2 regions of the Salinivibrio costicola subsp. alcaliphilus genome follow, and region 2 is predicted to be linked to the other one. Evidence: riboswitches for the same ligand, from Rfam matches in the RefSeq annotation. Region 2 holds a riboswitch; the other holds the start of a gene.
The links. Region 2 has a riboswitch for lysine ahead of BZJ21_RS00150 (Na+/H+ antiporter NhaC family protein). Riboswitches for the same ligand answer to the same signal wherever they lie in the genome.
Positions count from the first base shown of each region.

Region 1: another riboswitch for lysine. It lies ahead of lysC (lysine-sensitive aspartokinase 3); the one in region 2 lies ahead of BZJ21_RS00150 (Na+/H+ antiporter NhaC family protein).

Region 1 covers NZ_MUFR01000016.1:65,577-71,708, reverse strand. Annotated here, with positions in the region: gene metH (methionine synthase) at 1-3,527, shown strand, start outside; gene lysC (lysine-sensitive aspartokinase 3) at 3,566-4,945, opposite strand; lysine riboswitch at 5,043-5,230, opposite strand; gene BZJ21_RS07420 (pyridoxal-phosphate-dependent aminotransferase family protein) at 5,428-6,132, shown strand, end outside.
Region 2 covers NZ_MUFR01000001.1:32,703-38,834, reverse strand. Annotated here, with positions in the region: gene minD (septum site-determining protein MinD) at 1-200, opposite strand, end outside; gene minC (septum site-determining protein MinC) at 218-880, opposite strand; gene BZJ21_RS00165 (YcgL domain-containing protein) at 1,149-1,424, shown strand; gene BZJ21_RS00160 (lytic murein transglycosylase) at 1,435-2,406, shown strand; gene BZJ21_RS00155 (H-NS family histone-like protein) at 2,465-2,890, opposite strand; lysine riboswitch at 3,172-3,353, shown strand; gene BZJ21_RS00150 (Na+/H+ antiporter NhaC family protein) at 3,442-5,025, shown strand; gene BZJ21_RS00145 (thymidine kinase) at 5,136-5,717, shown strand; gene cspD (cold shock domain-containing protein CspD) at 5,805-6,026, opposite strand.

The sequences.
Region 1 (6,132 bases), on a different contig from region 2:
TGAAAGGTAACAATGACCTTTTGGTACTGACGCAGCCTGAAAAAATAGCAGCGTTACACAGCGACTATCTGGCCGCGGGCGCGGACATCATAGAAACCAATACGTTCAACGCGACCCAGATAGCCATGGCCGATTACGACATGCAGGCCATCAGTGCGGAGATAAATTTAGCTGCTGCGCGTCTTGCTCGCGACGTGGCTGACCACTGGACGGCGAAAACCCCAGAAAAACCACGCTTTGTTGCTGGGGTTCTCGGACCCACGAATCGCACTTGCTCTATCTCTCCAGATGTGAACGATCCTGGCTTTCGTAATGTCACCTTTGATCAATTGGTTGAGGGGTATGCGGAGTCCACTGAGGCGTTGATGGATGGTGGTGTTGATCTCATCATGTTGGAAACCATCTTTGATACCTTGAACGCGAAAGCCTGTGCCTTTGCTGTTGAAAAAGTCTTTGATGCCCGAGGTGTGCGCTTACCCATTATGATCTCTGGCACCATCACCGATGCGTCTGGTCGTACGCTCTCTGGGCAAACCACCGCGGCGTTTTATCACTCTTTACGCCACGTCGAACCGCTTTCTTTTGGTTTGAACTGTGCGCTGGGGCCAACCGAATTGCGTCAGTACGTCAAAGAGCTCAGTGAGATCTGCGAAGGATTTGTTTCGGTCCATCCCAATGCCGGTTTACCTAATGCGTTTGGCGAATACGATCTCTCGCCTGAAGACATGGCAAAACATATCGACGAATGGGCCGCTTCTGGCTTTATTAACTTGGTGGGTGGGTGCTGTGGTACCACGCCCGAGCATATTCAAGCGATCAGCGAAGTGGTGGCGAAACATACCCCTCGTGCGCGCCCCTCTCAGTCTGTGGCATGTCGACTATCAGGGCTAGAACCGCTGACTATTAATGCTGAAAGCCTGTTCGTGAACGTGGGGGAGCGCACCAATGTCACTGGGTCGGCGCGTTTTAAGCGTTTAATCGTCGAAGAACAATACGACGAAGCGCTTGAGGTGGCGTTACAGCAAGTGGAAAACGGGGCGCAAATCATCGATATCAATATGGATGAGGGCATGCTGGATGCACAGCAAGCCATGGTACGTTTTCTCAATCTGTGTGCGGCTGAGCCCGATATTGCTCGGGTACCGGTGATGATTGACTCCTCAAAGTGGGAGATCATTGAAGCCGGACTGAAGTGTATCCAAGGTAAAGGGATTGTGAACTCCATTTCTCTTAAAGAGGGGGAAGCCGCGTTTATTCAACAAGCCCACTTAGTCCGTCGATACGGTGCCGCTGTGATTGTGATGGCGTTTGATGAGCAAGGCCAGGCTGATACTCGTGAACGTAAAGTCGAGATTTGCGAGCGCGCGTATCACCTGCTGGTTGATCAAGTCGGCTTCCCGCCGGAAGACATTATCTTTGATCCTAATATCTTCGCGGTGGCCACTGGCATTGATGAGCATAATAACTACGCGGTCGACTTCATCAACGCGGTCGCAGATATCAAACAAACCCTGCCGCATGCCATGATTTCAGGTGGCGTGTCTAACGTGTCTTTTTCGTTTCGCGGAAACAACCCAGTGCGTGAGGCGATCCATGCGGTGTTTCTCTACCATTGCATAAAAAACGGTATGGACATGGGCATCGTCAATGCCGGCCAGTTAGCCATTTATGATGATTTGCCTGAATCGCTGCGTCTGGCGGTGGAAGATGTGGTGCTTAACAAAGACGATGGTGCCACGGAACGTTTACTGGCGTTGGCGGATAGCTACCGCGACCGCGGTGAAAACGAAGTGGCAGAAACCGCGGAGTGGCGCAGTTGGCCAGTGGATAAACGGCTTGAACATGCACTGGTTAAAGGCATTACCGAATTTATTGTTGAAGATACTGAGCTAGCTCGAGCGGCGGCGAGTAAACCGTTGGAAGTGATAGAAGGCCCACTAATGGCGGGCATGAATGTGGTGGGAGACTTATTTGGCGAAGGTAAGATGTTCCTGCCGCAAGTGGTGAAGTCGGCGCGGGTGATGAAACAAGCCGTGGCCTATCTTGAACCTTACATCAACGCTGAAAAGCAACAAGGGCAGACCAATGGCAAGATCTTACTTGCCACCGTAAAAGGCGACGTGCATGACATTGGCAAAAACATTGTCGGCGTGGTGCTGCAATGCAATAACTTCGAGATTATTGATCTCGGCGTGATGGTGCCGACCGATAAAATCCTGTCAGTGGCGCGCGAGGAGCAAGTCGACATTATTGGTTTGTCAGGCCTTATCACGCCGTCGTTGGATGAAATGGTGAATGTCGCCAAAGAAATGGAACGGCAAGGGTTTGATATTCCGCTGTTGATTGGTGGTGCGACGACGTCCAAAGCGCATACCGCGGTGAAAATAGAGCAGCACTACCAGGCTCCTGTGGTGTATGTGTCGAATGCGTCACGTGCCGTTGGCGTTTGTGCATCGCTATTATCGCCGGCTCAATATCCGGACTTTGTGGCGCGCTTACAAAAAGAGTATCTGTCAGTACGAGAACAGCACCAACGCAAGACACCCCGCACTCCGCCTGTCACCCTGGACGCGGCAAGGGCAAACAAATGGCAAACCGATTGGGCCCATTATACGCCGCCCCAGCCGGCGAGGCCGGGCGTCCATGTTTACGATGATGTCTCGATAGCGACATTACGTCAGTATATCGATTGGACCCCTTTCTTTATGACCTGGTCCCTGAGCGGCAAATTCCCGGCGATTTTAGACCATGAGCTGGTGGGTGAAGAAGCACGCCGTTTGTATGAAGACGCTAATGGTTGGCTCGACCGGTTTGAGCACGAAGGCTTGATCGCCGCAAAAGGAGTGTGTGGCGTCTTTCCTGCCAATAGCTTTGAGGATGATATCGAGGTGTATATCGACGCATCACGGCAAACGGTGGGCACGGTACTGAACCATTTACGTCAGCAAACCAAAAAGCCACGTGGCGCCAATTATTGCTTGTCGGACTTTATCGCGCCGAAGAGCAGTGGTCAGCCTGATTGGATTGGTGCGTTTGCGGTGACAGGCGGCATTGGCGAGTATGCCTTGGCGGAAAGTTATAAAGTTGCAGGGGATGATTACAACGCGATCATGATCCAAGCGGTCGCCGATCGATTAGCAGAAGCCTTTGCAGAATACCTGCACCAGCAAATTCGGATCTCATTGTGGGGCTATGCGCCCAATGAGACGCTCGATAACGATGCCTTGATCCGGGAGCAATACCAAGGGATCCGGCCGGCTCCGGGTTATGCTGCCTGCCCTGAGCACAGCGAGAAAGGAAAAATTTGGCAGTTGCTCTCGGTAGAAGCGCATACGGGCATGACACTCACCGAAAGCTATGCCATGTGGCCAGGCGCATCTGTGTCGGGGTGGTACTTCTCACATCCTGAATCACGCTACTTTGCGGTGGCTAAGATTCAAGATGATCAACGTGACAGTTATGCGGCGCGCAAAGGGTGGAGCAGCAAAGACGCGGAAAAATGGCTCGGGCCAAACTTAAACGCCTAATGAAAAAAGACCAGCACATCACATGTGCTGGCCTTTTTTTACTCAAATAAGTCAGCGTGTAACCGCTGTACGACATGGGTCGCGTCGTGATCGTCGACCACCATACAGACATTGTGATTGCTGGCACCATAGCAAATCATGCGCAGCTTATATTGAGCAAGCGCACTAAATACCGGCGCTGTCGCGCCCGGTGTGTGATTCATCTCGTTACCGATCAGCGCAACAACCGCTAGATTCGCACAGATCTCTACCTGACATAACTGCGTGAGCTCGGCGATGGCAGCCTCCGGCAGCTGCGGTGCGTCACCCTGGGTATGAGTTTGATCCAGCGTCAGAGAGACACTGACCTCCGAGGTCGTGATTAAGTCGACTGAGATTTCAAAGCGCGCCAAGATCTCAAACACCTTGGCCAAAAAACCACAAGCATGAAACATGTTTAAGCTGGTCAGTGTCACCATGGTCTGGTTGCGCCTGAGAGCCACGGCACGAAACAGCGGCGCTGAGTGCGCTTGCTCACGGATCCAGGTACCGCCTTGTTCGGGGGCTCTCGCCGCGCCGACAAATACCGGGATATGCTGGCGTACCGCGGGCACTAACGTCGATGGATGGAGGATCTTGGCACCAAAGGTAGCCATTTCCGAAGCTTCGCTAAAGCTAATTTCACTAATCGGACGAGCACGATCAGTCACCCGTGGATCGGTGGTATAAATCCCGGGGACATCGGTCCAGATGGCCAAACTTTCTGCTCCGATCGCCTCGGCGAATAACGCGGCACTGTAGTCACTGCCGCCACGGCCTAAGGTGGTGGTATGCCCGTTCGCATCAGCACCGATAAACCCTTGCGTGACTACTAAATGCGTCGCTAAGCGGGGGAGTAATTGGTTCTGGCACTGAATCTTGGTTTGTTGTCGATCCGGTTGGGCACAGCCGAAGTGACTATCGGTGCGTAATAACGCTCGCGCATCGGCCCTCACCGTGGCCATGCCTCGGCTATTGAGCAAGTGAGTAAAAATATAGGTTGAGATGAGCTCACCACAAGCGACCAACGCATCCGTTAACGCTGTACTGGGAGCAGATGCTGCGGTATTTGCATAGTCGGCAATCGTTTGGTGCCAGTCATCGACTGCTGTTTGCGTGTCCTGGCAAGCGGGAAGCGCGTTTAATATCGCTTGATGGATAGCGGTGATGGCAACCAGTTTGTCTTGACGGACTTGTGGGTCGTTGATCCCTTGTGCCAGTGCAACCAAGTGATTGGTGACGCCTGCGCACGCACTGATCACCACAAAGCGGGTATGTGGGTTTTGCTCGATCACATCGGCGCTTTGCTGCATGGCATCGATAGTGCCAACGCTCGTCCCGCCAAACTTAGCGACCGAAATCGGTGGTAATGGGTTCACGTCCTTTTCCCCTTTCATCATACAAATGGGTCTTAATTCATTATGGGGAACATCAGAAGTCACATCGTGACCGCGGTAGAGACCGCAAAAAAGAAGGAAGAGCAAACGGCAGGCATGGACTGCCAGAAGCGCTCCACCTGTCTTCCTGTAGGGATGACAAGTGACAGCCTGAAGGATTCAGCCTCCTAGGCCGGCAGCGTTTCGCCCCCAAGCTTACGCCACCTCGGCATTGTCTCCCCTGATTATCATACCTTGGAGTGGGGCTCCGCATGATAACTGCCTGAGAAATGCACCTCTTCTGCATGTTCAGTCCCGGGTTGGTTATCCCGTGAACAGCATTTACATTACGGGCGAGATGACAGGGTGTCAACTGCCTTTTGGTCACGATCAATGCCTTGGCAAAATTGTCCAGCGATCACACAGTTCACGTGCCAGGCAATAGGGATATGGCGAAAAAATATGCTATAACGGTCATCTGTGTGTACCAACAACAAGGAAAGGTTATGGCACGTTCAATTTCCGAGATTCAATCTTTTCAGCCCGTGGCTCGCACGTTAATGGGCCCGGGCCCCTCTGATATTTATCCTGCAGTGCTACAGGCACTCAGCCGTCCGACTGTCGGACATCTTGACCCTTTGTTTATCGCGATGATGGATGAAGTCAAACAACTGCTTCAATATGCGTTTCAAACCGACAACCCTTTTACCCTGGCGATTTCGGCACCAGGCAGTGCCGGGATGGAAGCTTGCTTTGTCAACTTAGTTGAACCGGGTGAAAAAGTGATTGTCTGTCGCAATGGTGTGTTTGGCGATCGTATGCGGGAAAATGTCGAGCGTTGCGGCGCGACAGCAGTGATGGTCGACGATGCCTGGGGTGCGCCTGTTAGTCCAGAAAAAGTTGAGGCTGCGTTAAAAGCCCATCCGGATGCCAGCACGCTTGCGTTTGTCCATGCTGAAACCTCAACCGGCGCTTGTTCGGATGCGCAAACACTGGCGAGATTGGCGCGGGAGCACGGTTGCTTAACCATTGTCGACGCCGTGACTTCACTCGGTGGCGTGCCATTGAAAGTCGATGAGTGGCAGCTCGATGCCGTGTATTCCGGTAGCCAAAAATGTTTGTCATGTGTCCCTGGCTTATCGCCTGTCACCTTCTCACCGCGTGCTGTGGCTAAAATGCAATCGCGAACCCACAAGGTACAAAGTTGGTTT
Region 2 (6,132 bases):
TCACCATTAATGACATTAACAAAGTCGTAGACAACACGGCGTTCACACCCCATCACCAAGTCCAGGTTACGTAAACCGATATCAAAATCGATAACCGCTGTTTTTTTGCCTGTTAATGCTAATCCGGTCGCTAATGCTGCACTTGAGGTGGTTTTTCCCACGCCACCTTTGCCGGAAGTAATTACAATAATTCGTGCCATTCCTCGTCCTTATTCTGTTATAGCGTGAGGGGGTCAATCTGTAAGCTTTCTTGATTAAGCGACACCATGGCTGGCCGCTCAACATGTTCTGGTGGAATCTTATCATTCAGCCAATAGCTACCTGCCACTGACAATAATTCTGACTGAAGGTTCTGACAATAAATGCGTGCTTGTTTTTGTCCGCATGCGCCGGCAATTGCTCGGCCTCGTAGCACGCCATAAATATGAATGCTGCCATCTGCAATCACTTCTGCCCCGGCGCTAACATGATTCAAGATGACCAAATCTGCGTTTTTAGCATAAATTTGCTGGCCGGAACGAACAGGCGCGGTGACCACTTTTGCTGGCGTTTGTATCGGATCTGCGATCCGTGACTGCTTACTTGATTTAAGCACGGCCAGTCCCGAATCTAGCGCAAGTTGGCGTGTATGGTTGTGCGTGACCCCAGTCAGTCCGATAAGAATCATTCCCGTTGCCTGTAAACAGCGCTTTAACGCACTGATGTCAGGACATTGAGAAAGGCGTTGAACATCAGCCACAACGGGGGCACCTTCAAAAAAACCAGGTGCTTGAGTGACCTTCTCGGCCAGCACATCAGCCGCCGCGGCGAAGTTATCGTCAACAAGATGGAGGACGGATAGGGTGAAAGTAGAGCCTTTCAACTCCGGTTGTTTAAGCATGTGATTCGATCCCGGTTCTGTCGTTAAAACACGAGTCAGACGCGCATTATCAGACGTTGAATAGCATGGTATATTCACAGCACGGATGCGGCAAGCAAGGTTTGCTTTTCGAGTCAGATTTCTCGTTTTAATGATGTTTTTTAGCTTTATAGTGAGAAACCACCGCAAATACGTGTTTTGATACACTTTGCGGTAAAGTTTAACAAACCTTTGCCCGAGGATGACAATTTATCGCCTGTTTTATGGCATGCTCGTGAGGACTTTTGAGATGTATTGCGCAATTTATCGAAGCAAAAAGAAAGAAGGCACCTATCTTTATCTTGCAGAGAAAGATAAATTTGATGATGTGCCAGAGGCGCTGATGAACAGCTTTGGGCAACCAGAGTTCGCAATGATGATTGACTTGGACAAGCGTGAAAAGCTTGCGGTGGTCAATATCACCAAGGTAAAGCAAAGCCTGCAAGAGGAGGGGTTTTTTGTACAGCTGCCCCCACCTCCGGACGTAGCGCTGCAGGCTATTCGTAATAGAAACGAAAAACTGTAAAAGGAAGACTATGCGCAAAGGTATGATTTCAGCCTGTATGGCGGCTGCATTAATCGTTAGCCCAGTGATGGCCAAGCCAGGATTTGAACAATATGTGGCCTCATTAAAAGATGAAGCTCGTGAGGCAGGGATTAGCGATGCATTGCTCGAGCGAGCGTTTGACGGGATTGAATATCATGAACGTGCGGTAAGCTCAGATCGAAATCAACCCGAGCGGCGCCTTACTTTAGACGAGTATATTCCCCGTGCGGTACCAGACTGGAAAGTGGCGCAAGCGAAAAAGCTCTACAATCAGCATTATGACGCATTAAAAAAAGTGGGTGAACAATACCAGGTGCAACCACGTTTTATTGTTGCCCTGTGGGGCGTTGAAAGTAACTTTGGTAAGCTCCAAGGCAGTTATAATGTGATTGAGGCATTGTCGACATTGGCATTTGATGGCCGTCGAGAAGCTTTTTTCCGTAAAGAAACCATGGCAGCACTGACAATATTACAGCAAGGTCATATTGCCCCCGAAGACATGAAAGGATCATGGGCGGGAGCAATGGGGCAATCTCAGTTTATGCCCAGTTCGTTTATTAATTATGCTGTGGATGGCAACCAAGATGGTAAAAAGGATATTTGGCAAACGGAGGCCGATGTTTTTGCATCGGCAGCGAATTATCTGAAACAAGCTGGCTGGGATGATACCTACACATGGGGTCGGCAAGTTCAAGTTCCAGAACAGCTTGATCGGTCTCTACTCGGTACCGGAGCAGACAAGGGCTTATTGTTAAGTGACTGGCAGACGAAAGGCGTAAGACGCATGAACGGCCAAGCGTTACCCAAGGTCGACATCAAAGCATGGCTCATTCAGCCTGATGATGAAAAGGGGAGAGCGTATTTGGTCTACAATAATTATCAAAGCTTATTGAAGTGGAACCGCTCGCATTACTTTGCTCTGGCGGTTAGTCATTTAGCCGATAGAATTAAATTTGATTGATACCCTATAACAAAAAAAGAGGCCTTGGCCTCTTTTTTCTTTTTCCTTGGTAAAAAGTTTATGCTTCTTGACCAGGGATGAGGAAATCGTCGAGTGTTGCAGAACCACTTTCCGTCGCTTCGCGAATAACCTTAGGCATACGGCCTTGACCTGTCCATGTTTTATGTGAACCGTCATTATCAGTATATTGGTATTTAGCTGGACGTGCTGCGCGCTTTCCTGGTGTTTTCGCTTTAGTGCTGCCACCTAATAGCTTCATGAGCTCTTCTGGCTCAATGCCATCGGCCACTAACATTTCGCGGTATTTCTCTAGCTTTTCTAAACGCTCTTGTTCTTTTGCTTCTTCTTCGCGATCAATTTCTTTACGCTCTTCAACCACAGTATGTAGTTTCTCTAACGCTTCGTTTAGTTGCTCGGTTGACATCTCTTTGGCAAGAGCGCGTAAGCTACGCAGGTTGAGTAACGCTTTCATTGCATCAGACATTATTGGTTCCTGTTTAATTTATTTGTTAATAGAAGGATGATAGCAGTATAAATGAAATATACAATATTACATATATTAATACGCCACATTGTTCATTATTTGCAAGTTATTCGCAATCCTAGCGTATAGTTTTAGTGGCGTTTTGATTCTTGTGTCTAAAAAAATAGAATGCGCGTCGTTTATCATTGGCATGGAAAAGGAATAGAACGCCTGACAACGAGCCGATGATTTTTCAAACATAAACAGTTGCGATAGTGAGCACGATGTGTAGAATGCACTTCGCTTAACGTAGAGGTGCGTTGTTTATGAGTCATGCGCAAGAGGGTGATACCGATGAGGGCGCATAAAAGGAAACAATGCCGAAGCCAATCAGGTCATCACACCGATTGAGCTGGGGCTGTTACCGAAGAGGAGCAGCACTGCCATAGTACTTAGAAACACACTATGGAGCGCTACTGTATGTAGGAGGCAAGTTGTTTGCCGTGTAATACCACGCCTTACCGTCTTCGTTTCTGCAGTAGATCTCCAACCACCTGGTTGATATTGAGATCATGAACTTAACAGACTTTTCTTCATCCGCTTTATCACTGCTTCCTCCGTTGCTGGCCTTGGGTCTCGCGATTGCAACTCGACGTGTCTTATTGTCGTTGGGTATGGGGATAATCCTTGGCACCGTATTACTGACGGATTTTTCACTTGTGCCCGCTAGTCAGTATTTACTGGACGTGATCACTGGCTTATTTATCGCTGATGGCGGTTTAAACAGCTGGAATTTGAGTATCCTCGCCTTTTTAATATTATTGGGCATGATTACCGCGTTATTATCCTTATCGGGGGGGACGCGCGCGTTTGCGAATTGGGCACAAAGCCGGATTAAGAGTAAACGTGGTGCGAAGTTACTGGCTGCTTTTCTTGGGGTATTCATCTTTGTTGATGATTACTTTAATAGCTTAGCGGTGGGGGCCGTTTCTCGCCCAGTCACGGATCGTTTTCATGTTTCACGGGCAAAACTTGCCTATATTCTCGACTCGACCGCGGCGCCTATGTGTGTGATTACACCGGCCTCCAGCTGGGGAGCCTATATCATTACCGTTATTGGCTCTATCTTGGTTGCGCATGGTGTTACCGATTACACCGCACTGGGTGCGTTTGTCATCATGATTCCGATGAACTTTTATGCCATTTTTGCGCTGCTGTTAGTGTTTGCCGTGGTCTGGTTTCAGCTTGATATTGGCCCCATGCGCCAATTTGAATACCAAGCAAAAAAAGGCAGCCGATTAGGTGATGAAAGCGAACATTGTGCTGATATTTGCGATGATTTAGGCATCGAAGAAAGTGAAAATGGCAGTGTAGCGGATCTGGTGGCCCCGATAGTCGTGCTAGTGATCGCCACGATTAGCGCCATGCTTTACACCGGTGCGCAATCTTTAGCCGCTGATCATCATGCATTCTCTATACTGGGAGCGTTTGAGAATACCGACGTCGGCATGTCATTACTGTGGGGCGGACTGGCCGGCCTGTTTGTTGCGCTAGTGATGACGGTTAAACAAGGCATTGCTAAGCCCGATATTGCGAAGACGTTATGGGTCGGCGCTAAATCAATGTTTGGTGCGATTCTTATATTGCTATTTGCTTGGTCGATTGGCCATATCATTGGTGATTTACAAACGGGTAAATATTTATCCTCGTTAGTACAAGGTAACCTACCTGCTCAATTGTTACCTGTGGTTTTATTTTTATTGGCGGCAGTGATGGCATTCGCCACGGGCACGTCGTGGGGCACATTTGGTATTATGCTCCCGATTGCGGGGGATCTTGCGGCAGCGACGGATATTGCGCTGATGTTGCCGATGCTGTCTGCGGTATTAGCCGGTGCTGTATTTGGCGATCATTGTTCTCCTATCTCAGATACCACTATTTTATCCTCAACAGGGGCGCGCTGTGGGCATATTGACCACGTCGCCACGCAGCTACCTTATGCAATCGGGGGCGCAGTCGTTGCGACATTTGGCTTCTTAGTGCTTGGCTTTACCGCCTCTTTGTTATGGTCATTAGCCGTGTCGACGCTGGCGTTCATTCTTTTGTGCTCGGGGTTACTTTGGCTTAAAAAGCGGCCCTGTCAATTGAAAGGCTAGTCGTTCAAGCCCCGCATAAACGGGGCTTTTCTTTTTCTGCGGGTTCGGTAGCATGCCGGTGTATTGAATAATGTTGGCCCTGAAGTAGGGCGTTACGTGTAGAGACAGTTATGGCCCAGTTATATTTTTACTATTCGGCAATGAATGCCGGTAAATCGACCACCTTGTTGCAATCTGCGTTCAATTATCAAGAGCGTGGGATGCAGCCTTTACTGTTCACCGCCGCGATCGATAATCGCTATGGGCAAGGTAAAATAAGTTCACGTATAGGCCTGGACGCGGATGCACATCTGTATGACAACCAAACGTCGTTGTTTGAGCATGTGGCGGCCATTTTATCTCAGGACAAAGTCGACTGTTTGTTAATTGACGAGAGCCAGTTTTTAACTAAGCAGCAAGTACTGGAACTGACCGATGTCGTGGATAAATTGCGGATCCCTGTCCTATGTTATGGTTTGCGTACCGATTTTCGTGGTGAATTGTTTGAAGGGTCACAGTACTTACTCGCGTGGGCTGACAAATTAGTGGAGCTTAAAACTGTGTGTCATTGTGGGCGTAAAGCCAGTCGTGTCATTCGGCAAGACGCTGAAGGCAACGCGATTGCAGATGGCGATCAGGTTGTGATTGGGGGCAATGAACGTTATGTGTCTGTTTGTCGTCGCCACTACAAGCAGATGCTCGGGCTGCTCTGAGCAATGGAACCGGTGTGACACACTGAAAAGACAAAAAAGGCGAGCAACAGCTCGCCTTTTCTTCAATTTGGCCGATCGGGATCAGTGCTATTTCACTGCCTCTTGATCGACTGGCACAATTTGGCTGGCATGGTAGCCTTTAGGTCCTTCCTCGACTTCGTAGCTGACGGTTTGCCCCGCTTTTAATGTCTTATATCCATCCATTTGAATCGTAGAGTAGTGAGCGAATACGTCTCCTTCCCCTTCTCCTGGACAAATAAAGCCAAATCCTTTTGCATTGTTAAACCATTTTACTGTACCAGTTTCCATGCGACACATCCTTCTTGCATCAAACTTTGCATACCTCGTGATAAACGCCTTGTCACCTTCTGGTTAGCCTTGAGCTTGGGATTCCCCCTGGCGCAGACTGACCGAA